3 regions of the Pelagibius sp. genome follow, and region 2 is predicted to be linked to each of the others. Evidence: predicted binding sites of a transcription regulator. Region 2 holds the regulator's gene; each other region holds the start of a gene.
What was found. The regulator LexA, encoded in region 2, represses DNA repair genes until DNA is damaged. The targets are predictions, from matches to a motif close to ATGTTCTANTTTGGTTC.
Positions count from the first base shown of each region.

Region 1 (9,631 bases), 1.8 Mb from region 2:
TAGGGCCGCTGAACGACTCCGCTTCAGGGGACCGCGGGTAGCTTCAGCCGGCGCTTCGCGGCGGCGCCGTCAGCACGGCCTGCAGCAAACCGGGAAACAGATTGTCGAGTTCCGCGCGCCGCAGCTCGTTCATGTGGGCCGTTCCATCGGTGCGGGTCCGCAAGACCCCGGCATCGCGCAGCACCCGGAAATGATGCGACATGCTCGACTTGGGGCGGCCGCCGTCCAGGGCCGCGCAGGTCGCCTGGCCCTCGCGATCCAGCTGGCGCACCACATCCAGGCGCACAGGATCGCTGAGCGCATGGAGCACGCGCGCCAGCTCAATATCCTCCGGCTTTGGATGCCGCATCGCCCTCATGCCTTGAACCCCGGAATTGCGTCCCTATATTTCGGTAGTTCGATTAATTTCGAACTACCGAACTTCTCTTCAAGATATAGGCTTTCTGCCTGATTCCGCAAGCCTCCGGCAGGACAAGCCCAACACCAGGGGACCCCCGAATGTCGTCGCTCTTCGATTCCTTCACCCTGAAAGACGTCACCCTGCGCAACCGCATCGCGGTCTCGCCCATGTGCCAGTACTCCGCCGAGGACGGCATGATCAATGCCTGGCACTACACCCATCTCGACACCCTGGCGCGCGGCGGCGCCGGCCTGGTGATCGTCGAGGCCACTGCCGTCTCGCCGGAAGGCCGCATCACCCCGGGCTGCGCCGGCCTGTGGTCGGACCGTCAGGCAGAAGCCTTCGCGCCGGCCGTGCAGTCGATCAAAGCCGCCGGGGCGGTGCCCGGAATCCAGATCGCCCATGCCGGGCGCAAGGCCAGCGCCAACCGGCCCTGGGAGGGTGACGACCACATGGCCGAGGACGACCCCCGCGCCTGGCAGCCGCTGGCGCCCTCCGCCCTGCCCTTCGGCGCCAACCTGCCGCGCCGCCCGCAGGCGATGACCCGGGACGACATCGCAAGGGTGCAGCGGGACTACGTCGCGGCGGCGCAGCGCGCCCGGCAGGCCGGTTTCGAATGGCTGGAACTGCATTTCGCCCACGGGTATCTCGCCCAGTCGTTTTTGTCGCCGCATTCCAACCAGCGCGACGACGACTACGGCGGCAGCTTCGAAAACCGCATCCGCTTTTTGACAGAGACCTTCGCGGCGGTAAGGGACGTCTGGCCGCAGAGCCTGCCGCTGACCGTCCGGCTCGGCGTCATCGAGTTCGACGGCCGTGAAGAGACCCTGGACGAGGCGAGCGAACTGGTGCGCAGGCTCGCCGGCCTGGGCCTCGACCTGCTCGACGTCAGCCTGGGCTTCTCGACCCCGGGCGCCGAGATACCCTGGGGCCCCGGCTTCATGGCGCCCTTTGCCGAAAGGCTGCGCCGCGAGGTGAAGATACCGACCGCCACCTCCTGGTACATCAGCGACCCCGAACAGGCCGACCGGATGATCCGCGACGGACAGGTGGATCTGGTGATGCTCGGCCGGCCGCTGCTGGCCAATCCGCACTGGCCCTATGACGCCGCACGCGCGCTGGGCGTCGACCACCCGGCCTGGACCCTGCCGGCGCCCTACGCCCACTGGCTGGACCGCTACCGCGCCGCCTGACGGCAAATCCGGCCGCCCCTCGAAAGCAGCGGGCGGCCGGACCCAGCAGCGTTCCTGACAAGCCCGCGGCTCAAAAAAGAGTCAAATGTTCTTGTTTTGTTCATACATTCCCGCTACCCTCGGGACATGGTTGATCTGATCCCCGATAAACCTAGGAAGGGCCGTGGCGCCGTCAGCAATGCCAGCGGGCGCTACGAACCCTTCACCCGCGTCGCCATCGACGACGGCTGGGGGCAGGACCCGGGCAACAGCGGCTTCGGCGAACAGGGTTTCGGTGAAGACAGGCCGTCCGGGCCCAGCCCCCAGCCGACCGAGGTGATCTGGGACGCGACGCGCAGCGTCATCACCCGCAACACCTCCCCCGACGTGCCCTTCGACCGCTCGATCAACCCCTACCGGGGCTGCGAGCACGGCTGCATCTACTGCTTCGCGCGGCCCAGCCATGCCTGGCTCGGCTACTCGCCGGGCCTCGACTTCGAAACCAAGCTGCTGGCCAAGCCGGAAGCTGCCGCCCTGCTGCGCCGCGAACTGGCACGCAAGAACTACCGCCCGCAGCCCATTGCCCTGGGCACCAACACCGACCCCTACCAGCCGATCGAAAAGAAGCTGCAGATCACCCGCCGCATCCTGGAAGTGCTGCGCGACACCAGTCACCCGCTGACCATCGTCACCAAGTCCAACCTGATCCTGCGCGACCTGGATATCCTGGCGCCGATGGCGCGAAGGCGGTTGGTCCGGGTGATGATTTCCGTCACCTCCCTGGACCGCCAGTTGTCGCGGATCATGGAGCCGCGCGCGCCGACGCCGGCAAGACGGCTGGAGGCCCTGCGCACCCTGAACGCCGCCGGGGTGCCGGCCGGGGTGCTGACCGCGCCGATGATCCCGGCGATCAACGACCAGGAACTGGAAGTGCTGATGGAGGCTGCCGCGCGCGCCGGGGCCGCTTCTTCGGGTTATGTGCTGCTGCGCCTGCCGCTGGAGATCAAGGAACTCTTCACCGAGTGGCTGGAGGCGCATTTTCCGGACCGCAAGTCCAAGGTCCTGAAACTGATCAGGGATACCCGCGACGGCGGGCTTTATCAGTCCGACTTCGGCCGCCGTCAGCGCGGCACCGGGGTCTACGCCGACCTGCTGGCCCAGCGCTTCAAGGCAGCGGAGCGGCGCCTCGGCCTGAACCGGGGCGGCGCCCCTCTGGACAGCAGCCAGTTCGAGCCGCCGGAGATCGACGACCATCCAGACAAGCAGCTCTCGCTGCTCTGACCCCTACCCCCTTTGAACCGAAGATTCCCTCCCGGGAGACTTGGAGGCACCCCGAAACACCCGAAAACCCTGTGTCCTTCACTCTTTCGAAAGCTGAGGCCTGCTAAATCTTAGGCAAGCGCCCGGGCGGGCGCCGCGCGCAAGGCCATGGATTAGAGACGGGTCATGGAGGGCCATACAAGCAGCATCACCGAGTTGGCGATCGTCGTGGTCGCCGCGCTTTGCTGCGGCCTGGTGGTGCGCTCCTTCCGCCAACCGATCCTGCTGGGGTATATCCTGGCCGGCGCCGCCCTCGGCCCCTCCGGCTTCGGCCTCGTTGAAAACCGCGATCAGGTCCAGTTGCTGGCCGAACTCGGCGTTCTCATGCTGCTCTTTTTCATCGGCATGGAATTGCAACTGCGCGGCCTGAAATCGGTCTGGCGCATCGCGGTTCTCACCACCGCTTTCCAGATCGCCGCCGGCGTCATCGCCATGTCGCTGCTCGGCTTCTATCTCGACTGGCCGCTGGCGCTCACCGTGGTGCTCGGTTTCGTCGTCGCCCTCTCCTCCACCGCCATCGCCATCAAAATGCTGGAGGAAATCGGCGAGAAAGGTACCCGCGTGGGCAACGTCACCATCGGCATCCTGATCGCCCAGGATCTGGCCGTCATTCCGATGATGCTGGTGGTCAGCGCCTTTCACGGCGAGGCCTCCGCAATCGGCATCGGAGCGCTGCTGAAGATCGGCCTGTCCATCGCCTTCCTCGCCCTGCTGCTGGTCTACCTCGGCCGCGGCAAACGCCTGCGCCTGCCTTTCGCCAAGGCCATCGGACGCAATGCCGAATTGACACCGCTGGCCGGTCTCGCCTTCTGCTTCGGCGCCGCCGCGCTCTCGGGCCTGCTCGATCTCTCGGCTTCCTACGGCGCCTTTTTGGCCGGGCTGGTGATCGGCAATTCCACCAGCCGCCGCGCGATGATGCACTACACGGCGCCGATCCAGGGCGTGCTGCTGATGGTCTTCTTCCTCACCATCGGCCTGCTCATCGATCTCGAATACATCTGGAACAACATCGGCATCGTCGTTCTGATCGTCACCTTCGTCGCCGTCCTGAAGACGGCGCTGAACATCGTGGTCATCCGGGCGATGGGGGAAACCTGGCCCCGTGCCTTCCTCTCCGGTGTCATGCTGGCGCAGCTCGGCGAGTTCTCTTTCATCCTCGCCGCTCTCGGCCTCACAGCCGGGGTCATCTCGCCGGACGAACACCGCCTGCTGGTCGCGGTCACCGTGCTGTCGCTGATGGGCAGCCCCTTCTGGCTGGAGGCCGCCCGACGCCTCCACCGCATCGCCCTGCTGGGCATCACCTCGGGCCGCGAAACGCTGCGCCTCACACTGGGGCCGGAAGCTTCCGCCCTTGGCCGCTCCGGCGGACGTATCGGCGGCTGGGCGCTGCTGCTGGGCCGCGGCATGGTCGGGCAAAAGCCGGTGGCGTCGAAGCCGGACAAGAGCCAAGATGACGCCGAGCCCGCAGAGCCGATCCGAAAGCCGCGCCTGACGGCCGAACCCGGTGGCGCCGAAGCGGACTGATCCCCTTGCCGTGGCCCTGGGTGGCCGGTTGCCTCAAGCTTCGATCAGACGACACGTGCCAGACTTCTCTCTTGAACAGGAATTCCAACGGGACCTCGGCGGAAACCCCGGCGCCAAAGTGATCGGTCTCGACGAGGCCGGGCGCGGCCCCTGGGCCGGGCCGGTGGTGGCGGCAGCGGTCTGGCTGAACCCGGATACTCTGCCGTCGCCGCTGCGCGACGGCCTGGACGATTCCAAGAAACTCAGCGCCAAAGCCCGCGAAAACCTCTTCGAAGCGCTGCTGGCGCTCTCCCCGGAGCAGGCCGCCATTGGCCGGGGCGAGGCCGCTGTCGAGGAAATCGATGCCCTGAACATCCTGCAGGCGTCGCTGCTCGCCATGCAGCGCGCCGCGGCGGCCATTTCGATTACCGCCGGGGCCGCCCTGGTCGACGGCCGGCAGACCCCGGCGCTGCCCTGCCCGGCGCGGCCGGTGGTGAAGGGCGACAGCCGCTCGCTTTCCATCGCCGCCGCCTCGATCGTCGCCAAGGTCAGCCGCGACCGCGCCATGGCCCTGCTCGCCGCCCAGCATCCGGGCTACGGTTGGGAGCGTAACCAGGGTTACGGCACGGCCGAACACCGCGCCGGCCTCGATCGCCTGGGCGTGACGGCGGCACATCGCCGCTCATTTCGGCCGATCCGCGACGCTCTCGCCAGTAAACCTTAACGATGCCCCGTAACTTCTTGAGTCTCAAGACTCTTGACGCGAGTCCCCGCTTGAATCAGGATGCCCGTTTCGCGCCGAAGGGGCGTGCGCTCAAGAGGGGGAACAACCAGCGTGCAGAAAGATGTGGTCAAGCAGGGCGACTGCATCGCGTTGATGGAGGCCATGCCGGAAGCTTCGGTGGACATGGTCTTTGCCGACCCGCCCTATAACCTCCAGCTCGAAGGCGATCTGCTGCGGCCGAACAACAGCAAGGTCGACGCCGTCGACGACGCCTGGGACCAGTTCGACAGCTTTGCCGCCTATGACGACTTCACCCGCCGCTGGCTGCGCGCCGCGCGCCGCGTGCTGAAGGACAACGGCTCGCTCTGGGTGATCGGCAGCTATCACAACATCTTCCGCGTCGGCACCGCTTTGCAGGATCTGAACTATTGGATCCTGAACGACGTGGTCTGGCGCAAGACCAACCCGATGCCGAACTTCCGCGGCCGGCGCTTCACCAACGCCCACGAGACCATGATCTGGGCGGCCAAGGACAAGGACGCGCGCTACACCTTCAACTACGACGCCATGAAGCGGCTGAACGACGACCTGCAGATGCGCAGCGACTGGCTGATCCCGATCTGCAGCGGCGGCGAGCGCCTGAAGAACGACAAGGGCGAAAAGGCGCATCCGACCCAGAAGCCCGAAGCCCTGCTCCACCGCGTCATCATGGCCGCCACCAAGCCGGGGGACATCGTGCTCGATCCCTTCTTCGGCTCCGGCACCAGCGGCGCCGTGGCCCGCAAGCTCGGCCGCCACTACATCGGCCTGGAGCGGGACAGCGATTACATCGCCGTGGCCAAGAAGCGCATCGCCCAGGTGCAGCCGATCACCGACATGGAGATGATCGAGACCCCGGCCAAACGCCAGGAAGCGCGCATTCCCTTCGGCTGGCTGATCGAACACGGCCTCTTGGAGCCCGGCACCATCCTGCACGGGCCCGACAAGCGCTGGCGCGCCAAGGTGCGCGCCGACGGCACGCTGATCACCAGCGATTTCAAGGGATCGATCCACCAGGTCGGCGCCCATCTGCAGGGCGCGCCGTCATGCAACGGCTGGTCGTTCTGGTCCATGAAGTCTGCTGACGGCAAAGCTGTCTCAATCGACGTGCTGCGCCAGAAGCTCCGCGCCAACCTACCGAAGACGATCAACTAGATTGCGACCGGCACCGGGCCGGGCAGCGGACCCGTTACAGATCCAGCACGATGCCCGCCTTGCCATCGCCATCCGCTGCGGCATCGGGGGCCCGCGGCGTCGCTGAACAGATCAGCACTTCGCCCGGCTCATGGGGCCCCACCGGCTCTTCCGTGTAACCGACGCTGCCGCTTTTCATCTTCGTCGCGCAGCTGCCGCAGATGCCTGAGCGGCAGGCATGGGCCGGCGACAGACCGGCCGCCTCCGCCAAGTCCAGCAGCGTGCCCTGCTCCGGCGTCCAAACCGCCTCGCGGTCCGAGGCGTCGAAGCGCACGGTTACCGGTTCCGCCGTCGACTCCGCGCCAGCCGGGCGCGCGCTTGAGGCCTGCACGGACTTTATGACCGTGGCCGGCCGGAAGGCTTCATAGTGGATGCGTTCCGCCTGCACGCCGATTCCCATGAGACCGTCATAAAGGCCCTGCATGAAACCGGCGGGACCGCAGAGATAAAAATCGTAGTCGTCGAGCGGCAGCAGCTTTTTCAGCAGCGCGATATCGATGCGGCCCTCGCTGTCATGGGTCTCGCCCAGCCGGTCCGCCGGACCCGGTTGGCTGTAACGGACATGGACTGTCAGGGAATCGTAACGCCGGGCCCAGTCGCGGAGAGTGCCGGTGAAAGCCTGCTCTTCACCGTTGCGCGCCGAGTGGATGAAGGTGGTCCGGCGGAAGTGACGGGTGCGTTCGCCTTCTTTGAGGAGGTGTCCGGCCATGGCCATCATCGGGGTGATCCCGACGCCGGCGGAAAGCAGCACCACCGGTCTTTCGCTTTCCTCGTCGAGGACGAAGCGGCCGCGCGGCGCCATCGCCTGCAAGCGGAAACCGACGCCGGCATGATCGTGAAGGTAACGCGAGACCAGCCCGTCGCGCTTGATCGAAAGCCGGTAGTATTCGCCGTCTGGCGCGCCGGAGAGCGTGTAGGTCCGCGTCACCGGCCCCTCCTGGCCGGGAATCTCCAGCCGGATCGGCAGGAACTGGCCCGGCCGGTAGGATGCCGGGGCCTTGCAGTCGGCACGGCGCAGCACCAGGGAGCGGATGGTCCCGCTCTCCGGCACCAGATCCACCACCTCGTAATCGAGATAGGTGTCACGTTCCCGTTCGGCGGCCATGATCTGGTCCGCCGTATCCCAGTCTCCCGTCTGCGCGAGCTTCGGGGAAAACCCCTGAAAGCGGAAACTGAGCGGCAGGCTGCCTCGCACGGCAACAGCCTGTTCCAGGCGGAAACGGATCAGCCGTTCGGCCCCGGCGAAGGCCTCAACCGCCTCGCCTTCCCAGACGATCTCGGCGGCACCGGTCAGATAGAGCAATCGGCCCCTTTCGAAATCGAGGAAGAGGAAACCGGCCTTCGGATTGACCAGGATGTTGCCGACCGTGTTGAAGTGGTAGTTGCCGCTGTAATCGGGCAAGACAAAGCTGTCGTCACCTTCGATACGGACGAAACCAGGCTTGCCGCCGCGGTGTGAAACATCAGCGCCGCGCGCCGCGCCCTCCACCGCGCCGCTGGCGGTGGCGATGAACAGCGTGTCCGCCCGCGCGATGAGCCGGCGGTCGTCGGCGGAAAAGCGGCTGCGGCGTTCGACCCTGGCCGCCGCCGGCTCGGCAGCCTGCCAGTCGACCTCCCGGGCCTGGATGTACTGGGGGCAGTTGCCGAAGCTCTGCGCCACAGCGATGCGGAAGCCGTCGTCTCTCACAGACTGCAGCGTGCCGCTCAGGCGGTTACGCCGCCGCGTCGCCGGCTGGATACCGAGGACACCGAGTTCGGCGCCCTCCCTCAAATGATCTGTAAGCGGGTCGCCGGGCAGCGGCAAGGCCGCCACATCCAGGTTGCGGGCATCGGGCGTCGAGAGAAAGCCCGGCGGCCCGGCCAGGAGGGAGGCCCAGGGCCGTCCCGCATCGTCGACCGAGCCGACGAGCAGGAAAGGCAGCAAGCCGTAGAACTCGCGGTGCTGGTCAGGCAGATGGTCGCGGATAATGCGCCGGCCGACGCCTGCCATCTTGTCGCGCAGGCCGAGGCGCTCCTGCGCCGCCTGCTCACCCGGATGAAAGGGCGAGGAACCCAAGCTGCCGCCGCCATCCATGTCTTTCACTCCCTTTTCTCCAACCCGCGCCCGATCATGCGGTGGGGGCAATGAACTCCATGCGGATGCCGCCGGGAATGGCGCACATCATGTGGCGGACCGGCCCCGCGCCCAGCGGCTCGGCGGCGAACTCGATGACCACGCCCTCGGCCTGTTCCAGGCGCGCCTGCAGGGCTTCCAGCGCCGCGGCGTCGTCGACGGCCAGGGCGACATGATGCAGGCCGATCACGTTCTTGCGGTCGAAGGCGACGGCCGTGCCGGGGTCCTGCGCCTGCCAGAGCGTGATCATGATGCTGCCGTCGCTGACGAAGGCGGCCGGATAGTCGGGCTTGTCGCCGACGACCTGGAAGCCCAGGGTCTCGGTGAAGAAACCGAGGGTCTGCTGCAGGTCGGGGACGGTGAGGCCGATATGGTGGGCGCCCCGGGTCACGGGGGCGGAAAGGGAAGCGGCACTCTCGGTAGCGGTGGTCATGGCGGGATTCCTCTGCACGGCGTTTTCTGCAAGGTGTTTCTCTGCGGTTTAGCCTCGGACCTGCCTCTCTGGCGGGCCACATCCCGCTGTCGGGCTGAGGCTTTTGTTTGATGCCCCTCAAGATGACCCTTTCGCCCAAGAACGTTAATAGGCAGTATCAGCAAATCATTATTCCAGATTCAGGAATAATTATGGACCGCCTGCAAACCATGAGCGTTTTCGTGGCCGTCGCCGAGGAGTCCGGTTTTGCCCCGGCCGCCCGCCGTCTGGGCCTTTCTCCGCCCTCGGTCACCCGGGCCGTCTCGGAACTGGAAGACCGGCTCAACGCACGGCTCTTTCACCGCACCACCCGCAGCGTGCAGCTGACCAGCGCCGGAGAGCGCTACCTTCTGGACTGCCGCCGCATCCTGCAGGAGGTAGAGGACGCCGATTCTGCCGCGGCGGGGGTTCACGGACGATTGCAGGGCCGGGTGACCGTCACCTCCTCGGTCCTGTTCGGCCGCATCGTGCTGGCCCCGATCATCCTGGAGCTGCTGCAGCGCCATCCGCATCTTTCGATCTCGACCCTGCAGATCGATTGGGTGGTGAACTTGATGGAGGAGGACATCGACGTCGCCGTGCGCATCGCCGAGCTGCGCGATTCCGCGCTCTCCGCGCGGCGGGTCGGGGCCATCGGCCGGGTGCTCTGTGCTTCCCCCGCCTATCTGCGCAAGCACGGACGCCCGAAAACGCC
Region 1 covers NZ_OZ252224.1:428,614-438,244, reverse strand. Annotated here, with positions in the region: gene ACP146_RS02180 (ArsR/SmtB family transcription factor) at 44-349, opposite strand; gene ACP146_RS02175 (NADH:flavin oxidoreductase/NADH oxidase) at 499-1,593, shown strand; gene ACP146_RS02170 (PA0069 family radical SAM protein) at 1,720-2,853, shown strand; gene ACP146_RS02165 (cation:proton antiporter) at 3,019-4,416, shown strand; gene ACP146_RS02160 (ribonuclease HII) at 4,472-5,119, shown strand; gene ACP146_RS02155 (site-specific DNA-methyltransferase) at 5,273-6,313, shown strand; gene ACP146_RS02150 (pyridoxamine 5'-phosphate oxidase family protein) at 6,348-8,426, opposite strand; gene ACP146_RS02145 (VOC family protein) at 8,461-8,898, opposite strand; gene ACP146_RS02140 (LysR family transcriptional regulator) at 9,090-9,631, shown strand, end outside.
Region 1: ACP146_RS02170 (PA0069 family radical SAM protein) is a predicted target of LexA. The motif match lies at 1,679-1,695, and genes of this name have one in related genera.

Region 2 (9,631 bases):
GCAGCCTGGATGGCCGCCTCCAGCGCCTCCCGGTCAAAGGCCGGCTCGGACTGCTGCACGGCAGTCCGCCTCGGCGGCGGCGCGGACGGGGTTTGCTCTTTCGGCGCTTGCGCATCCTCCGCTAGCTGACCGCGCTCTCCCAGCAGGCCCTGGCGGTCCAGGATCACCCCCGCAAAGCCGCCGATCACCAGGCCGATCAGCAGCAGCCCGGTGACCGCCGCGGCATTCCACAGGGTCTCGGTGCCAAAGGGTTTAAGCTTTTTCGACTCGCGCGGTTTCATGGCGCGCAGACCCTAGCACGGCTTGGTTAACGAAGCGGGACCCAAATCGGCTTCAGCGGCCCTGCTCCGGTTTGCCCGCGAGGCCGCTCAGGATCGGACAATCGGGCCGCCGGTCGCCGTGGCAGCGCTCCATCAAATGGCCCAGGGTGGCCCGCATCTCCCCCAGTTCTTCGATCTTTCGGTCGATATCGGCCATCCGGCGGCGGGCCAGCGCTTTCACTTCTGCACTGCTGCGGCGGCGGTCCTGCCAGAGGGCCAGCAGACTGCCGACATCCTCCACCGAGAAGCCCAGTCCGCGGGCCCGCTGAACGAACCGCAAGGTCTCCACATCCCGGTCGCCGTAAACCCTGTATCCGGTTGCGCTGCGCTCAGCCGGAGCGATCAAGCCGACCGACTCGTAGTAGCGGATGGTTTTGGCCGGCACACCCGAACGCCGCGCTGCGGCACCGATGTTCATGGCGTTCTCCTGCTTTGGGGAGCGATCATGAAGACAGATAAAAGCTTCCAGCAACTGGAAGGTCAAGCAAGGCGATCTGCCTGCTTTCCGTGGGCCGCGGCGACCTGTTATAAGAGGAGCCGATCAACCCAGGGAACGGCTCAAAGAACCGGCGCAAGCATCTGAAATGTTTCTGCTAATCGACAACTACGACAGCTTCACCTACAACCTCTTCCACTTCCTGGGAGAGCTGGGTGCCGAGATCGAGGTCCGGCGCAACGACAAGGTGACGGTGGCCGAGGCCCTGGCCCTGCAGCCGCAGGGAGTCATCGTCTCACCCGGCCCCTGCGATCCGGACCGCGCCGGAATCTGCCTGGAGCTGATTACCGAAGCCGCCGACAAACTGCCGATCCTCGGCGTGTGCCTGGGTCATCAGGCCATCGGCCAGGTCTTCGGCGCCAAGGTGGTGCGGGCGCCGCAGCCGATGCACGGTAAGCTGAGCCCGGTTCAGCATAAGGGCCGAGGGGTCTTCGCCGGCCTGCCTTCGCCGCTGACGGCAACGCGCTATCATTCGCTGACCCTGGATCCGGAAAGCTTTCCCCATGACAAGCTGGAGGTGACGGCGGAGACCGCCGATGGCGTGATCATGGGCCTGCAGCATCGCGAACTGCCCCTCCACGGCGTGCAGTTTCATCCGGAGAGCATCGCCTCCGAAGAGGGGCACGCCCTGCTGCGCAACTTCCTCAGCCTCGCCGACCAGGCCGTCGCGGCTTAAGCCGGGCGATAGAGACGGGATGCGGGCATGAACGGCGCGGCGAGAAACCTGAAAGACCTCATCGGCAAGGCGGCCAAGGGCGAGAGCCTGAGCCGGGGCGAAGCCGAACAGGCTTTCGATATCATGATGTCGGGCGACGCCACGCCTTCCCAGATGGGCGGCTTTCTCATGGCCCTCAGGGTCCGCGGTGAAACGGTCGAGGAAATCACCGGCGCGGCGACGGTGATGCGCGCCAAGATGACGACGATCGGGCGGCCGGAAGGGGCAATCGACATCTGCGGTACCGGCGGCGACGGCAGCGGCACCTACAACATCTCGACCGCGAGCCAGTTCGTCGTGGCCGCCTGCGGGGTGCCGGTCGCCAAGCACGGCAACCGGGCGGCTTCGTCCAAAAGCGGTGCGAGCGACGTCCTCGAAGCCCTGGGCGTGAACATCGACGCCGACCTGACGCTGGTGGAACGCGCGCTGCACGAGGTCGGCACCTGTTTCCTGATGGCCCAGCGCCACCACGCCGCCGTGCGCCACGTTGGGCCGACCCGCGTCGAACTCGGCACCCGCACGCTCTTCAATCTGCTCGGGCCGCTCTCCAATCCCGCCAAGGTGCGGCGCCAGATGATCGGTGTCTTCGCACCGGAATGGATCGTTCCCCTGGCCGAGGTGCTGCGCGATCTGGGCCATGAGAAAGCCTGGGTCATCCACGGCGCAGGCGGGCTCGACGAAGTCTCGACCCTGGGGCCGACCCAGGTGGCGGAGTTGAAGGACGGCAAGGTAACGACCTTTGAGGTGACCCCCGCGGAAGCCGGTCTGCCGACGGCCACACTCGATCAATTGGTGGGTGGCGACCGGGATCATAACGCCGAGAAGCTGCGCGGCCTTCTGTCGGGAGAACCGGGGCCCTATCGCGACATCGTCGTGCTGGGCAGTGCCGCGGCGCTGATTATCGCCGATAAGGCGGCGGATCTGAAAGAAGGGGCCGTACTAGCCGCCGAAGCGATCGATTCCGGGAAGGCCCGGGAGGTGCTGGAGGGTCTGGTGCGGATCACCAACGAAGAGGTACCGGCCGATGAGTGATGTTCTACAACGCATCTGCGCCGACAAGCTGGAGCACATCGCCGCCGCAAAACAGCGGACGAGTCTCGCCGAGTTGCAGGCGCGCGCCGGGGCTGCCTCCGCGCCGCGCGGCTTCAAGGCGGCGCTGGATGCAAAGACCGCAATAGGCGGGCGGGCCCTCATCTGCGAGATCAAGAAGGCCTCGCCCAGCAAAGGGCTGATCCGCGCCGACTTCGACCCCCCGCGCCTTGCCGAGGCTTATCTGGCCGGCGGCGCGGCCTGTCTTTCGGTGCTGACCGACGTTCCATACTTCCAGGGTGCGGACGAATTCCTGGTCGCGGCCAGGGCGGCCGTTCCTCTGCCCTGCCTGCGCAAGGACTTCATGCTGGACCCCTATCAGATCGTCGAGTCCCGTGCCCTGGGTGCGGATTGTATCCTGCTGATCATGGCCGCCCTCGACGATGCGCAGGCCGAAGAACTGGAGACGATGGCCCTGGACCTTGGCATGGACGTTCTGATCGAGGTGCATGACGGTGCGGAACTGGAGCGCGCCCTGAGGCTGCGCTCGCCGCTGATCGGTATCAACAACCGCAATCTGAAGACCCTCAGCGTCGACCTCGCGACCACGGAAGCTCTGGCCGCAAGCCTGCCGGAAGGGCGCCTGCTGGTGTCGGAGAGCGGGCTTTACGAACCGGCCGACCTGGCGCGCATGGCCGCGGTCGGCGCCCGCGCCTTTCTGATCGGCGAGTCGCTGATGCGCCAAAGCGATGTGACGGCGGCCACCCGGGCGCTTGTCCAAGCCCATGACAATGCGCCGCGCGAAGCCGCCAGCGGCAGCGCCTGAGGGTAAGTAACATGGCTGGTTTCACCCATTTCGATGCCGAGGGTAAGGCGGTAATGGTCGATGTCTCCGATAAGGACATCAGCGAGCGTATTGCCGTCGCCAAAGGTTCGGTGATCATGCAGCCTGAAACCCTGGCGCTTATCCGCGACGGCGGCGTGAAAAAGGGCGACGTGCTTTCCGTGGCGCGCCTCGCCGGCATCATGGGGGCCAAGAAGACGCCGGACCTGATCCCCCTCTGCCACCCGCTTGCCCTTACCTCGGTGAGCCTGGAGTTGACGCTCGACGAAGCGCGCTCGGCCGTCGACATCACCGCCCGCTGCAAACTGAAGGGCCGCACCGGGGTCGAGATGGAGGCCCTGACGGCAGTCAGCGTCGCCGCCCTGACGGTCTATGACATGTGCAAGGCGGCCGACCGGGGCATGCAGATCAGCGATATTCGCCTGCTTCGCAAAGAAGGCGGTAAATCCGGCCTCTATGAGGCTCCTTGATGATATCAGTTGAAGAGGCGCTCACCCGGATACTGGATCACTTCACGGCTCTGCCCAGTGAGACGGTCGCGCTCAGCGAAGCCTTCGGGCGGGTCCTGGCCAAGGACATCACCGCCCGGGTCACACAGCCGCCCCATGCCGTCTCGGCCATGGACGGCTATGCGGTGCGGGCCGAGGACGTGGCGGCCGTGCCCGCCGACCTCAGGGTTATCGGCAGAGTGCCGGCCGGCGGTCTTTTCGATGGCCGTGTCGGCGCGGGCGAGGCCGTGCGCATCTTCACCGGCGCACCCTTGCCGGAGGGTGCCGATGCCATCGTCATTCAGGAGGATACCGAGGCTTCGGACAGCCAGGTGACGGTGAAGGAAAGCAGCCCCGTCGGACACTACGTGCGACCGGCGGGCCTTGATTTCGCAGAAGGCGACTCCGGGCCCGTCGCCGGGCGCCTGCTGACCGCCCGCGATATCGGGCTGATCGCCGCGATGAACCACCCCTGGGTTCAGGTGCACCGGCGGCCGCGGGTCGCGATCCTGGCCACCGGCGATGAGGTGGTGATGCCCGGCGATCCGCTCGGCCCCAGCCAGATCCTCAGTTCCAACGGGCCGGCGCTGGCCGCCTTCGTGCGTGCCTGTGGCGGCGAGCCGATCCAACTGGGCATCGCGCCGGACCGCAGCGAGCAGCTCGGCGCCCTGGCGGCAGGGGCCAGGGGCGCGGACCTGCTGCTGACCGCAGGCGGCGCCTCGGTCGGCGAGCACGACCTCGTGCAGAGCACGCTTGAGCGACAGGGCCTGGAACTGGACTTCTGGAAGATCGCCATGCGGCCGGGCAAACCGCTGATGTTCGGGCGCCTCGGCGAAACGCCCATGCTGGGCCTGCCCGGCAATCCGGTTTCGGCCCTGGTCTGCGCCCTGCTCTTCGCCCGCCCCGCCTTGAACCGCATGCGCGGTCTGAACGGCCCGGCACACCCGCTGACGCCGATGATCCTGGGCGCCGATCTGCCGGCCAACGACCGGCGTCAGGACTATCTGCGGGCCCGGGTGTCTCTGGACGCGGGCGGGCGGAAGACTGCGACGCCCTATGGCCGCCAGGATTCGTCGATGCTGGCGATGCTGGCCGCCGCCGATGGCCTTATCCTCCGGCCACCACACGCCGAAGCGGCACAGAAGGGCACTGCCGTGTCGGTTCTGGAACTGCGGGACCTCGCAGCAGGCCTCTGAAGCCGGCCAGGATCTCCTTCCCCATTGCAACCCTGGATGATGATTGCCATCCCATAGGTAGCACTGTGGACAAATTCCTTGACGGGAAATAAGAACCAAACTAGAACATGTGCCTAGGTTTTGGTTTTGTTCCATATCTTGTGTCATCCGAACCGCCGCCGTCGATACCCTGGGGGTCCAGTCAGCAGATGCTCACGAAAAAGCAGCACGAACTTCTCACATTTATTCATGGCCACCTTCAGCGCCATGGCGTTTCGCCGTCTTTCGACGAGATGAAGGACGCTCTTGCGCTGAAATCGAAGTCCGGTATCCACCGGCTCATCACCGGCCTCGAAGAACGCGGCTTTATCAAGCGCCTGCCCCACCGCGCCCGGGCCGTTGAAGTCATGCGGCTGCCCGACGATCTGGGGTCGAAGGGTGAAGAACCGGCACCGCTGAGCGGCATCAATCCGGGTTTCGCACCGAAGGTCATCCAGGGCAACTTCACCGGGTCGCTGCCCGGCGCCCAGGCGGCCAACGATTCCGAAGCCATGCAGTTGCCGCTCTACGGGCGGATCGCAGCGGGTACGCCCATCGAAGCCCTGAGAGACTATTCCAACCATGTGGATGTGCCCTCCGCGATGATCGGCAGCGGCGAACACTACGCGCTGGAGGTCGACGGGGACTCGATGGTCGACGCCGGCATTCTGGATGGCGACACGGTGCTCATCGAGCGCGGCGACACGGCGGAAAACGGCTCCATCGTCGTGGCTCTGATCGACAACGAGGAAGCGACCCTGAAGCGTCTCAGGCGCAAGGGCGGCGCGATCGCCCTGGAACCGGCCAACCAGGCCTATGAAACGCGTCTCTTCCCGCCGGAGCGGGTCACCATCCAGGGCCGTCTGGTCGGACTGCTGCGCCGCTACTAAATCCGGGAAACAAGAACCGTCTCACCGCGGCCGTCCGAGGTAGGGCGACCAGGGCCGCCTGCCCTGTTCGTCGCGCACGGTTGCGGCGCGGGGTCCCTGTGGCGTCAACCAGATGGCATGGGCGCCGTGGCGCCAAAGGTCAAAGCGGTCGATAACCAGGGCCGGGCCGCTACAGGAGTGCCGGCGCAGCGGCTCCAGGCTCACCATGACATCCACCGCTGCACAGTCATCCGCAGCGCCCAACGGGTTGCGCAGAACGGCGGCTTTTCCGTGGGCCCCCGCATAGAGGCACCCCAGCGGATCGCATCTCAACAGATCTCCGGCAGCCGTTCCATTGTGCGGCCAGGTTTCGATTTGCGGGGCATAGTTGCCGCGGCGCCAGGTGTCGAGTGTGAAGCGTCCGGCGCGCTGGTCGGGGACCCAAAGCCGGCCCTCCAGGTCGCGCAGAGCCACCTGACGCCCATCCCCGCTGACCAGCAGGTCCGCAGGCGCAAAAGCCGCAGGCGAGACCGCGCCGAGCAGCATGACCGCGAGACCCCAGACCCGCCAACGGCTCTGCCAGAGACAGAGCCAGAGGCCGCCGAGGACCACGGCCGCGAGCCCCCAAAGCGGCATCGGCGGCACCTGAACATGGGCCGCCGGAAGCCCGGCCACGGCTTCGGCCAGAATCAGCAGCAGATCAATCCCCCACCCCATCGGCACGAAGCCTATGGCTTCGAAGCCAAAGGGCATGAGCAGCATGCCGATAACCGCTGCCGGCATGATCACGAAGGCCGTCAGCGGCACGGCCAGCAGATTGGCCAGCAGCCCGAAAAGCGCCAGGCGTTGAAAGTGAAAGGCGGCAAAAGCACTGGTTGCCAGAATGGCGATAAGGGAGGTGACGGCGACGCCTAGGACATAGAGACCGAGCCGCCGCAGCGCCGTCCGCTCGACTGCCGTTTCTCGATAGTCCCGGCGCTGCCAGGCCTCGTAGAAACTGACAAGGGCAATGACCGCCGCGAAAGACATCTGAAAACTCGCCGAGACCAGACTTTCGGGCGCAAGCAGCAAAACCACCAGCGCGGCCAGCGCCACCAGCCGCAGTGAAATCGCCCGGCGATCCAGAAGAACCGCCAGCAGAACGATGGAGAGCATCAGAAAGGCGCGCTGGGCCGGAATGGTACCGCCGACCAGACAGAGATAGATGAAGGCTCCCAGACCGGCGCCAACAGCCGCCCATTTCTTTATCGGCCGATAAAGGGCGAGATCGGGGATGAGCGCGAGGCCCGCCCGCAGGCTGAAGAACAGCAGGCCGGCGACAAGGCCCATATGCAGACCGGAGATCGCCAGGAGATGGGCAAGACCGGCCCCGCGCATGTCCTCGCGCGTCGCCTCGGCAAGACCGCCGCGTTGACCGGTGACCAAGGCAACGGCCACGGCGCCACTTTGCCCCGGCAACAGGGCAGCGATCCGACCAGCGATGGCCTGCCGGGCCTCGGCCCAGAACAGGGACCAGCGGTCGGTGAGACTGCGGCTGCCAACCTCGCGGCCGGGCTCCGGCAGCGTCCGCAGCGGCCCGAGAGCAAAGCCGATACCGCCGAGTTGCTGAAAATAGGCTTGGCGGGCGAAATCAAAAGCGCCGGGCATGCTCGGCGGACTGGGCGCCCTTAGCCGGGCGCGCAGGGTGACGCTGTCTCCAGGCCTTGGCGCCCCCTCCACCCGCAGGGCCGTGACCCTCACCTTGGCGGGCAGCGCCGAGGGCTCTAAGCCTTCCATGACAAGGGGGCGCAGCAGAAACCGCCAGCCGCGCTCGCGCTGCTCCACGGCCAACACCTCCGCAGTCAGGGCGGCCGGTCCCCAGCGCCCGTCGAGAACCGGCGCCTCGACCCAGGCGCTGCGCAACTGCGCAGCAGCAAAGCCGAGACAAAAAACGAGCAGCGCCAGACCGGCAAACCGCGCCTTGAAGCGGCGTCCGAGCAGGATGAAGACCACGAGAGATGCAAGAGAGCAGGCGCCGCCGAGCCAGAGCGGGGGTTCCGCCGGGAGGCCAAAATAGAGGGCGATCCCCAGACCGAAGCAGACCGGCAACCAGAGCGGCCAGCGCTCCCGATCCGCGAGGAATCGCGCGGCAAACCAGCCTGCCAAGCGGCTGCCGGCGGAATGCAGCGACGGCGCAGAGCTTTCCTGGGCATCACGGGAAGGAAGATCGGGATCAACGCTGCGCTCCAAGCCCTCTCTCCTTCCCCGGCGCGCTGAACGGTTGGCGATTATAGGAGCGCCCAACGAACACGCAAAAGGAGAGTTTCAGACCGATTGGACTGCCGCTGGTGCTGTGCTAAACCCCGCCATCGATTTCAGGAGCGGTATCCTCAGATGACTTCCACCTCAGCCCCCGTCGTAACCCGTTTTGCGCCCTCCCCCACGGGCTTCCTCCACATCGGTGGCGCCAGGACGGCGCTCTTCAACTGGCTCTTCGCCAAGCATCACGGCGGCAAGTTTCTGCTGCGCATCGAAGACACCGACCGCAAGCGGTCGACCCAGGAAGCCATTGACGCGATCCTCGACGGCATGGGGTGGCTCGGCCTGGATTGGGACGACGAGATCGTTTTCCAGTTCTCCCGCGCCGACCATCACGCTGCCCTCGCCCGCCAGCTCCTCGCCGACGGCAAGGCCTACCACTGCTATGCCTCGCCGGAAGAGCTCGAAGAGATGCGCGCCGCCGCCCGGGCAGAAGGCCGCCCCATGCGCTACGACGGGCGTTGGCGCGACCGCGATCCGGCTGAGGCGCCGGAGGGTGTGAAACCGGTGGTGCGCCTGAAGATGCCGCAGTCCGGCGAAACTGAAATCGCCGACCTCGTCCAGGGGTCGGTGACAGTCGGCAACGAGCAGCTCGACGACATGATCCTGCTGCGCGCCGACGGCACACCGACTTACATGCTCTCAGTCGTCGTCGACGACCACGACATGGGCGTCACCCACATCGTGCGCGGCGACGATCACCTGACCAATGCCTTTCGTCAGACGCAGCTCTATGCAGCGCTTGGTTGGCAGGCCCCGCTCTTTGCGCACATCCCGCTGATCCACGGCGCCGACGGCGCCAAGCTGTCGAAGCGCCATGGCGCGTTGGGAGTCGATGCCTATCGCGATATGGGCTATCTGCCCGCCGCGCTGCGCAACTATCTTCTTCGCCTCGGCTGGGGCCACGGCGATGACGAAATCATTTCCACAGCGCAGGCCGTCGAGTGGTTCGATCTGGATGGCGTCGGAAAGTCGCCGGCACGTTTCGACTTTGTAAAACTCGGTAACCTGAACGGCATCTATATGCGAGAGACGGATCCGGCCGAATTGCTGGCCGCCGTCCTGCCGTTCATTGAGGAAAAGCTGGGCCACCCACTCGACGACACGCAACGTGTCAGGCTGGAACGTGGCATGGAGGGTCTCCGCAGCCGGGCAAAGAATTTGGTCGAACTGGCGGAAAATGCTATGTTCTACGTCGTTGATCGGCCCCTCGCCCTGAATGCCAAGGCCGAGAAGATCCTGAACGACGAAGCCCGGTCGCGTCTTGCCCGTCTGCAAGACGCTCTTTCGACGCTCGATTCGTGGAGTGAAGACGCCATCGAGGCGGCTGTAAGAGGCTTTGTCGAGGCTGAGGGCTG
Region 2 covers NZ_OZ252224.1:2,241,251-2,250,881, reverse strand. Annotated here, with positions in the region: gene ACP146_RS10770 (divergent polysaccharide deacetylase family protein) at 1-281, opposite strand, end outside; gene cueR (Cu(I)-responsive transcriptional regulator) at 334-738, opposite strand; gene ACP146_RS10760 (anthranilate synthase component II) at 905-1,492, shown strand; gene trpD (anthranilate phosphoribosyltransferase) at 1,520-2,563, shown strand; gene trpC (indole-3-glycerol phosphate synthase TrpC) at 2,556-3,386, shown strand; gene moaC (cyclic pyranopterin monophosphate synthase MoaC) at 3,398-3,874, shown strand; gene glp (gephyrin-like molybdotransferase Glp) at 3,874-5,088, shown strand; gene lexA (transcriptional repressor LexA) at 5,277-5,996, shown strand; gene ACP146_RS10730 (ComEC/Rec2 family competence protein) at 6,018-8,204, opposite strand; gene gltX (glutamate--tRNA ligase) at 8,349-9,631, shown strand, end outside.

Region 3 (9,631 bases), 960 kb from region 2:
GAGGCGGACCTGCTCGATAGCATCGGGTTGGGAGCCCAGCACGCCGCCATGGAAGACCTTGCCGCTGAGGCGGCCGTCGGTCTTCTCCGCAACCTCGGCGATGAACTGTTCCATGCCGTGGGAAACAGGATAGTCGGGGACGTGGATGTTCCAGCCCCGGAGTTCCTTGGCCTCCAAGGCCGTGGGCAGGGCCAGGCCCGCCGCCGCCAGGAGGGCGCCGCCCAGGGCGAAACCGCGCAGGATGTTCACTGTTTTCATTGAGTTTCCTCCCAATTCGAATGCCTGCATTTCGGGATCGCCGTAGCAGGTCTGGATGATTTGCTGCGCAAGCATCTGCTGCTTGACAGTGTCTGGCATACTACCATACTAATTTTGCCGAACAAGCCGAATTCATGCCCGTCCCGGGTCTGACATCCGGTGCGCAGACAAGCGCCGTCATCGGATGACGGCACCATTCTAACGCCGTTTGTAACGAACAATACAACCAGCGAATCACCAGTAGCTTTTAGGAGAGACCCATGCAGTTCGCCCCGATGTCGTTTCAGGGAAAGACCGCAATCGTAACCGGCGGTGGCCGCGACATCGGCCGCGCCTGCGCGATGCGCCTGGCGGCACAGGGAGCCCGGGTCGCCATCAACTATTTCAGCAGCGCCGAGGGGGCGAAAACCGCCGTCGGCGAGATCATGTCGGCCGGGGGTGAGGCCTTTGCCCTGAAGGGGGATATGACCCAGCCGCTGGACGTCGCTGAACTCGTCACCGAGACGCAGATCCGTTTCGGCGACAAGATCGATATCCTGGTGCATGTGACCGGCGGCCTTGTCGCCCGCAAGACAGTTCAGGAAATGGATGTTGCCCACTGGAACAAGGTCATGGCCCTGAACGCCACCTCGTTGTTCCTGACCGTAAAGGCGGTCGTGCCGCGCATGTCGGCGGGCGGCTCCATCGTTGCCCTGGCATCACAGGCCGGGCGTGACGGCGGCGGCCCGGGTGCGGTTGCCTATGCCTCTTCCAAAGGGGCGGTGATGACCATGACCCGTGCCCTGGCCAAGGAACTGGCGCCCGGGATTCGGGTGAACGCGCTTTGCCCCGGCATGATCGACACCGACTTCCACAACATCTTCACCAAGCCGGAGGTGCGGGCCAATGTCGCCAAGGCAACGCCGCTGAAGCGCGAGGGCACCTCCGAAGACTGCGCCGAGCTTGTCGCCTTCCTGGCTTCCGACCAGGCCGCCTTCATGACCGGCAACTGCGTCGACATCAACGGCGGCCTGCTGTTTTCGTAAGCGGTGTTTTATGCAGCGGTCACACTGAACCGCGGAGGTTGATTTCCATCGTCTGATGGGGGATGCCGGCATCGAGATATTCGGTACCGACGGGCGAGAAGCCGAGTTTCCGATAAAAGGCGAGGGCCTGTATCTGCGCGCCAAGCCGCACTTTTGAAATTTCCGGGTTGCCTGAAACCTCGGTAAGGACGAAGCGGATGAGTTCTGCGCCGAGGCCCCTGCCGCGGCAGTCTTCGGCAACACAGATCCGTTGGATTTTTGCCGTGCCGCCTGCATATTGAACCCGGCCCGCGGCGACAGGGCGACCGTCAAGCCTTGCCAGCACGTGCGCGCTGACACCGTCCTCGCCGTCGATCTCCAGTTCCTCGCTGACACCCTGCTCGGCGATGAAGACTTCGCGCCTCAGCCGTATGCAGAGGGCGATGTCATCTTCACTGTCGACGAAGCGGATGTCGATCACTTTGGTTTTTGTCATATCGGTTGTCGGCCTGTCGGCTGTTGCTGACGGCGCGGCGCAGTTCCGGCCAAGCATCATCAGATACCCGGATCAAAGGCCGATTCCAAGCCGGCAGGGGCCGTTGTTTTGGGCTGCTGCGGTTGACTGTTCACGGTCCCCTAGTCTCCCGAAATCTTGACTCTTTGCCTAGGAGAATGTAGAACAAAAAGAGAACAAATCAGAACATATCCTCTAGGTTGAAAGGCTGCGCATGGCACCTGCTCTGCACGAAAAGAGCCGGGATTCCGGGCTTTCGGGACCCGCCGGGGCTTTCCGGCGGCCTTTGTCGAGAGCTGAAGGACGGCAGGCCGGGCTGGCGGCCCTGCGCGCCCAGATCAGCCGCATCGAATCCGCTGGGCGGGGGTTGGCCCGGCGCCCGGTGCTGCCGCTGGGGCTGTCGGCCTTGGACGAGGCGCTGCCCGGCGGCGGCCTGCCGCTCGGTGCGCTGCATGAGATCGAGGGTGAACGCGCGGAGTGGGACGACGGCGTGACCCTCGGTTTCTGTCTCGCGCTTCTCGCCCGGCTGCGGAGATTTTCATCAAGTAATTCCCCCAAGCATGTCCTCTGGATATCGCGTTGGGGCGACCTCTACCCCCCGGCGCTGGTTGCCCTGGGGCTCGACCCCGGACGCTTCATTATGGTGCGCGCCAAGGCCGAACCCGATCTGCTCTGGGCGATGGAGGAGGGGTTGCGCTGCAACCGCCTCGCCGCCGTGGTGGGGGAGGTCGAAGGGCTTGACCGCCTCGCCGGGCGGCGTCTGCAACTGGCCGCCGAAGCCTCTTTAGAGAACGGGGCTGGCGTGACGGCTTTTGCCTTGCACCGCCGCTTCCGGCCCCGCCGCCGCGGGCGCGATGCCAGCGCCGCCCTCAGCCGCTGGCGGGTCGCCCCTTTGGTTTCCAGGGCGGCAAGCTCGAACGACACAGAGGATGCAACTTTCATCGGCCGCCCGCGCTGGCGGCTGGACCTCCTGCGCTGCCGCGGGGCGGCGCCGGGATCATGGCAGGTGGAGTGGGACAATGCGGCGTGTGGTTTCTCTCTGGCTCCCGCGCTTCGCGACGGATCGTTGGCAATGCGCTCGCGAACAATCCAGACACAGGCAAGCGCAGGCCCAGGGGCAGGGGCAGAACTTATCGACTTCCGGCAAGCGGTCTGACGCGGGCCTGTCTGAAGAAGCGCCGCTGGCGCTGGTAACGGCGGAACGCGGGCAGCTCAGTCTGGCGGCGGTGAATGCCGCGGCGGCGGGCGCGGGCCTCACCCCCGGCCTGCCCCTGGCCGAGGCCCGCGCCCTCCTGCCCGGTGTGACCACGGCCCCCCACGAAGCGGAAGCCGACGCCCAGGCCATCGCCCGGCTCGCCGCCTGGTGCGGCCGCTACAGCCCCTGGACGGCGCCCTGCTCGACAGCCGAGGGCAGCGGGCGAGGGCCGGGCGGTGGGGCCGGGGTCTTGCTCGATGTTTCCGGCTGTTGTCACCTCTTCGGTGGCGAGGCGGCGCTGCTGGAAGACCTGCAGGCGCGGCTGACGGATCTCGGTTATACGAACCGCCTTGCCATGGCCGACACCATCGGCGCCGCCTGGGCCATGGCGCGCTTCGCCGCCTCGCCGGCGCATCCCTGCGTCGTCGTCATGCCGGGCAGCCAGCGCGCCGCCATCGCCTGCCTGCCGCCGGCGGCGCTGCGCCTGCCCGACGCCGCGGTAGAGGTGATGGATCGCCTGGGGCTCAGGCGCATCGAGGATCTCTATGCGCTTTCGCCCAGCGTGATGACGCCGCGCTTCGGCCCGCTGGCGGCGCGTCGTTTGGCCCAGGCCCTGGGGGAGGAGGCCGAGGCCCTGTCGCCGCGCCGCCCGCCGCCGGCCCACCTGCTGCGGCGCATCTTTGCCGAGCCGATCAGCGCCCCCGACGACATCGCCCGCGCCCTCGACGATCTGCTGCCGCGGCTCTGCCGCGAACTGGCTCTGGCCGGGCGCGGGGCGCGGCAGTTGGACTTCACCGCCTACCGCAGCGACGGCAGTTTCCAAAGCCTCTCCGTCGGCACCAGCCGGGCGAGCCGCGATGCCAAGCACCTGCGCCGTCTCTTCACCGAGAAGCTGGCGCAGATCGACCCCGGCTTCGGCATCGAGGTGATGACCCTGGCTGCCGCCCGCAGCGACCCTCTGGGTGCAAGGCAGATGAACTTCCCGGTGCCCCCACCCCCACAACAGCAACCGCCGCAACAACAAAAGGACGCAGAGGAAGAAGCGCCTGCACCCGCCGCCGTCACGGCGCAACCGATCAACAGCGCCGCCGGTGCCGAAGACATTCCCGATCTGGTCGACCGCCTGGGCAGCCGCCTGGGGCTTGCCGCCGTGCGCCGCCCCAGCCCCCGGGAAAGCCATCTGCCGGAGCGCGCCTTCATGCTTGCAAGCGTTGAAGGGGAGAGCGGAGAGGAAGTGCAGGATGAAGGCTGGCGCAAAACGCCCCATCCGAACCTGCGCCCCCTGCGCCTGCTGCCACGGCCGGAGCCGGTGGAGGCGGTCTCCCTGCTGCCCGATCATCCGCCGGCGCGTTTCAGGTGGCGCCGCATGCTGCACGAGGTGGTGCAGGCCGAGGGGCCGGAGCGCCTGCTCGGCGAGTGGTGGCAGAACGATTCGATTTTGGGCAATCCCGCGCCCAATGTCCTGGCTGGGGGCGACCCAATCGCCGGCGATGCCGAGCCGCGCGATTATTTCCGCGTCGAAGACGCCGACGGCCGCCGCTACTGGCTCTACCGCAGCGCCGGCCAGTGGTTCCTGCACGGGCTGTTCGGGTGATGGGTGAAAGGGCAAACGAAATCCCCCTCTCCCCTGGTGGGAGAGGGAGGGCCCCGCGAAGCGGGAGGGTGAGGGGGCTTCGCGCCGCTGCTTCATTACCCGCAGAAGATGACCGGGGATTGCCGCTTGCGAGAGTCACCCTCACCCCGATCCTCTCCCATCAAGGGAGAGGGGGAACCAAAAGAAGGGCGAGGAGAAATCATGACTAAGGCCGCTTGCGCCCGGCGTCTGCGGCGCGACGAGACCGCGGCGGAAAGGAAGCTCTGGTCGGCCCTGCGCAACCGCCAACTCGGCGGCCACAAATTCCGCCGCCAGGTGCCGCTCGGCCGCTTCGTCGCCGACTTCGCCTGCTATGACGAGAAGCTGGTCGTCGAATTGGACGGCGGCCAGCACGCTGAACGCCAGGACGGCGATGTGGAAAGAACCGCTTGGCTGGAGAATAAAGGTTTCCGCGTTCTGCGCTTCTGGAACAACGAGGTGCTGGAAAATCTGGAGGGCGTGTTGACGACCATCGCGCAGGCTTTGGAAAACCAAAAGCCTCCTCACCCATAGAGGGAGAAGGGAAACAAAAGAAAGGTGCGCAGTGATTTCCCTCTCCCCTCGTGGGAGAGGGAGGGGCCCGCGAAGCGGGAGGGTGAGGGGCTTCCTGCCGCTGCTGCATTTCTTGCAGAAGGTGGTTGAGGGCTACCGGCTGCGGGAATCACCCTCACCCCGGCCCTCTCCCCTTGTGGGCTATGGGATTCACACATTTTCGATGTTTGTTGCGAGTGCGAATCCGGTGAGTTGTGCTGCGAGGGTTTGCCAACCGGTTTTCATGGTCTTTGGTCCGGGCGGTTTGTAGTAGCAGTTCCATCCGCCGAGGCGGGCGCAGACCCAGGCGAGGAACGCGAGGCTGTCGGCTGGATGCGGATTTTTCTGGCGCTCGGTGTTGCCTTCGAGCGTCTTGGAGATCGCCTGGAGTGCGGGCAGAAAGCCGGCGTCGAGGGCGTCCGTCGCCGGTCGGCGCGAGCCGTCGCGGGCATCGACCAGTTGCATGATGCGGGCCGCGGCGCCGAGCGCCATGGCGGCGAACTTCATCAGCCGCCCGGCATCGTGCATCTGGGTTTCGTCGAAGCGCAGGCCGTCGCTCTTGCAGGTTCGGAACAGCTGCTCGATGCGCCAGCGCAGGCGGTAGAGCTGAACCGCACGCTGCGGCGCGATGTCCGCCGACGACAGCAGACGCCAGTGCAGCGCCGCCTTGCCCGCCGGCGGATCGGGCTCGCGCGCTTCGACGACGGTCATCTCGACCATCTCTGCGGCATGCGCCTTCTTCAGCCTCGAGGGGCGGACGATCCGCACACGGCGTGCCCGCAGTTCCACCGTGGCCTCGCGGCCCTTGTCGCCCGGCCCACGCGGGCCGACCTTCACGACAGACCGGCCTTGCGCAGGTTCCGCCGCCAGTGCCTCGAACAGGCGGCGGCCATCCGCCCCGTCTGCTTCGTTCTCCCCGTCCGCCAAGCCACGGTCGTGGCGCGCCCGCACCACAAGCTCCACGCCCTCGGGCTTGCCGGCAAACAGCGTGTAGACGTCGCTTTCCCGGTCGGCCACCACGGTTACGCTGGCGGCGCCGGCCAAACCCTCGCCGGCGCAGCGCGCCCCGGACAGCCAGCGACCGCTCTCCTTGTCCGAAGGCGCACGCCGCCGACGATCGCCCGCCTTGACCGGCGGCCGGGTCCAGATCTCGGCCCCCACAAGGCCAAGCACCGCCTCGTCCTCGGCGTCCACCGCAAGCAGCGGGTGCAGGAAAAAGGCCGGGCTCGTGCCATCCGCCCCGCATCCAAAACCCCGGCGGTTGGCCGCGCGGTTCTTGAAGTTGATCTCGCTCGTATCCTGGATGCAGATCACATGCCGACCCGCGCACACCGCCGCCGTCCGGGCCGCAAGGCCGGACAGGATCGCCGCAACGCTGGAATGCGGCGAAGACAAAAACCGGTGGCACGCCATCTCACCAGCCCGGTCACCACCAACCTTGCGCAATACGCAACTGCCGCTCGACACCAACTGGTCCATCATCCATTCCGACCGACCCGCAACACGCACGTCTCCAAACCCAGCCATCCAGATCCCCCAAAAAACCTGGATTGCTTGAATCACATCATCGCCTCAAAGAGAAGCAATTCCGTGAATGCCGTAGCCCATCAAGGGAGAGGGGGAACCGAAAAAGGGAGTGGCTGTTGTTCCCTCTCTCCTCCGTGGAAGAGAGGGAACCAATGAGGGGCTGCACAAAATCCCCTCTCCCCTCCGTGGGAGAGGGAGGGGCCCGCGTAGCGGGAGGGTGAGGGGGCGTTTGGTACCTACAGAATCTGGCTCAGAAACTCCCGCGTGCGCGGGTCCTTGGCTTCGGTGAAGAAGGTTGCCGGGGGGCCGTGTTCGACGATGACGCCGCGGTCGGTGAAATAGATGTGGCCGGCGACTTCCCGGGCGAAGCCCATTTCGTGGGTCACCAGGATGCAGGTCATGCCTTCCTCGGCGAGCTGGCGGATGGTGACCAGCACCTCTTTCACCGTCTCCGGGTCCAGCGCCGCGGTCACCTCGTCGAACAGCATCACGTCGGGCCGCATGGCGAGCGAGCGGGCGATGGCGACGCGCTGCTGCTGGCCGCCGGAAAGCTCGCCGGGGTAGGAGCCTTCCTTGCCCTCCAGGCGCACCTTCTTGATCAGCGCCAGGGCGCGTTCCTCGACCTCGGCCCTGTCTTCCTTCAGCACCTTGATCGGTGCCATCATCACGTTTTCCAGCGCCGTTTTGTGGGGGAAGAGGTTGTACTGCTGGAACACCATGCCGGCCTTGCGGCGCAGCGCCAGCTTGTCCAGCTTGGGGTCATTCACCTCCTGCCCCTCGACCTTGATGGAGCCGCTGTCCATCGGTGTCAGCGCGTTGATGCAGCGGATGAAGGTCGACTTGCCGGAGCCCGAGGGCCCGATGATGCAGACCACGTCGCCCTTCATCAGGTCCATGGAAATGCCTTTCAGCACCTCCAGCTCGCCGAAGGATTTGTGCACGTCGCGGCAGGCGACGATCGGCTGGTCCGGGGTCCAGGGAGCAGTGGCGTTCATGAGCGGTCTTTCGGATTCGGAGCGGCGTAGGTAACCCTCTCCCCTCGTGGGAGAGGGAGGGGCCCGCGTAAGCGGGAGGGTGAGGGGGGCTTCGTTGATCGGGGACTCATCTGTCTATACCGGGAGTCACCCTCACCCCGACCCTCTCCCATCAAGGGAGAGGGGGAACTAAATGTGGGCCGGTACAACTTGAGGAACCCTCTCCCCTCGCGGGAGAGGGAGGGGCCCGCGAAGTGGGAGGGTGAGGGGGCGCTCTCCATCACAGCTTCACCTGATAGCGCCGTTCCAGGCGGCGGGTGGCGACGGCGATGGGGTAGCAGTAGGCAAAGAAGCAGATCAGCACGAAGCTGTAGAAGGGGATCAGCAGCTCCGGCCGGTTCTCGGCGGCAAGCGCGCGGCCGGTCTGGGTCATCATCTCCGACACGCCGACGATGGAGGCCAGCACGGTGGCCATGGTGAGGATGGCGTAGAGGTTCATCCAGGGCGGCAGCATGCGCTTCACGCACTGCGGCAAGATGATCTCCCAAAGCGTCTGGCGCCGGGTGAAGGCGAGGGACTCGGCGGCTTCCCACTGGCCCGAGGGCAGCGACTTGACGGCGCCGCGCACGATCTCCGAGACGTTGGCCATCACCGGCAGGGCCAGGCCGATGGTCGCCTTCACCCAGTCGGGGAAGGGAATGACGACGATGCCCAGGTCGAACTCGAAGGGCAGCAGGAACATGCAGAAGAACAGCAGCACCAGCCAGGGCGCGTTGCGGAAGAACTGGGTGACGAACCAGGAACCGCCGCGCACCGGCGGCAGCAGGGAAATCTGCATGAGGCCCAACACCGCGCCCGTCCCGGTGCCGATGGCCATGGCGAGGAAGGAGATGGCGATGTTGAAGACGAAGCCCTCCAGCATCACCGGTACCCAATTGATGAGCGCGGCAAAGGCGCTCTGCTTTTCGGGTGTCCCACTTTGCGCCTCGGCGATGCCGGCGGAGAGCAGCAGGATCGCGACCAGCCAGAGCCCGTGGCGGGCGCGCAGGCGGGGCAGGGGAAAGCCGGCGGCGCGCTCCTTCTCCGCCGTGGCGGCAAGGCGCTGGGCGGCGGGCAGCAGCACCGGCAGATCGGTACCGCCATCGAGAACAGGCTTCTTACCGAACATACCCATTATCCGAATCCGGGCAGGCGCATCGCCCGCTCCCACCTGTGCATGAACCAGACCAGCACCCCGACCAGGAAGACGTAGGCGATGAGCAGGAAGGTCATCATTTCCGGCACGTTCACCGAGTCCGACCAGATCTGGTTGGCCATGTAGAGCATCTCCGGCACCGCAATCGCATAAGCAAGCGTCGTGGTCTTGACCAGGTTCACGAGGTTGTTGTTCAGCGCCGGCAGGCAGACGCGGAAGGCCAGCGGCAGAACGATGTAGAGGTAGATCTGCAGACGGTTGTAGCCAAGCGCCTCCGCCGCCTCCTTGGTCGACTCCGGCACCGCCTCGACGCCGGAGCGGAAGATCTCCACGTTGAAGGCGCCGGCGAAGAACGATAGCGAGATCACCGCCCAGGCGAAGCTGCCAAGAATCGGCTCCTGCAGGCCGAAGCGGTTTTCAGTGGTCGGCAGGATCGAGCCGATGGCGAAGTAGAAGAAGTAGAGCTGCACCAGCGGCGGGGTGTTGCGGAAGAACTCGATATAGGCGGCGACGATGCGGCGCAGGATCACCGAGCGCGCGCCCTGGACCCAGGCGCCGACCACACCGATCACCAGAGAGAGCGCAAGGCAGATCAGCGACAGCCAGATGGTCATGAAGAAACCATCGATCAGCCGGTTGCGGTCGTAGGAATCGTAGATGAAGGTGAGGTTGATCCCGGTGTCCTGATAGAAGACCCGGAACCAGTTGTAGACTGCCTCCACTGAGCCGCCGTCCCCCTGTTACTTTTTGTCTGGCGTCACCCTAGCGCATTTGGCGTTTGGAACGAAGGCCCCCTCACC
Region 3 covers NZ_OZ252224.1:1,282,655-1,292,285, forward strand. Annotated here, with positions in the region: gene ACP146_RS06205 (TRAP transporter substrate-binding protein) at 1-258, opposite strand, end outside; gene ACP146_RS06210 (SDR family NAD(P)-dependent oxidoreductase) at 519-1,283, shown strand; gene ACP146_RS06215 (GNAT family N-acetyltransferase) at 1,303-1,743, opposite strand; gene ACP146_RS06220 (ImuA family protein) at 1,991-2,932, shown strand; gene ACP146_RS06225 (Y-family DNA polymerase) at 2,940-4,565, shown strand; gene ACP146_RS06230 (endonuclease domain-containing protein) at 4,767-5,117, shown strand; gene ACP146_RS06235 (IS4 family transposase) at 5,307-6,662, opposite strand; gene ACP146_RS06240 (amino acid ABC transporter ATP-binding protein) at 6,899-7,657, opposite strand; gene ACP146_RS06245 (amino acid ABC transporter permease) at 7,917-8,804, opposite strand; gene ACP146_RS06250 (amino acid ABC transporter permease) at 8,810-9,553, opposite strand.
Region 3: ACP146_RS06220 (ImuA family protein) is a predicted target of LexA. The motif match lies at 1,940-1,956, and genes of this name have one in related genera.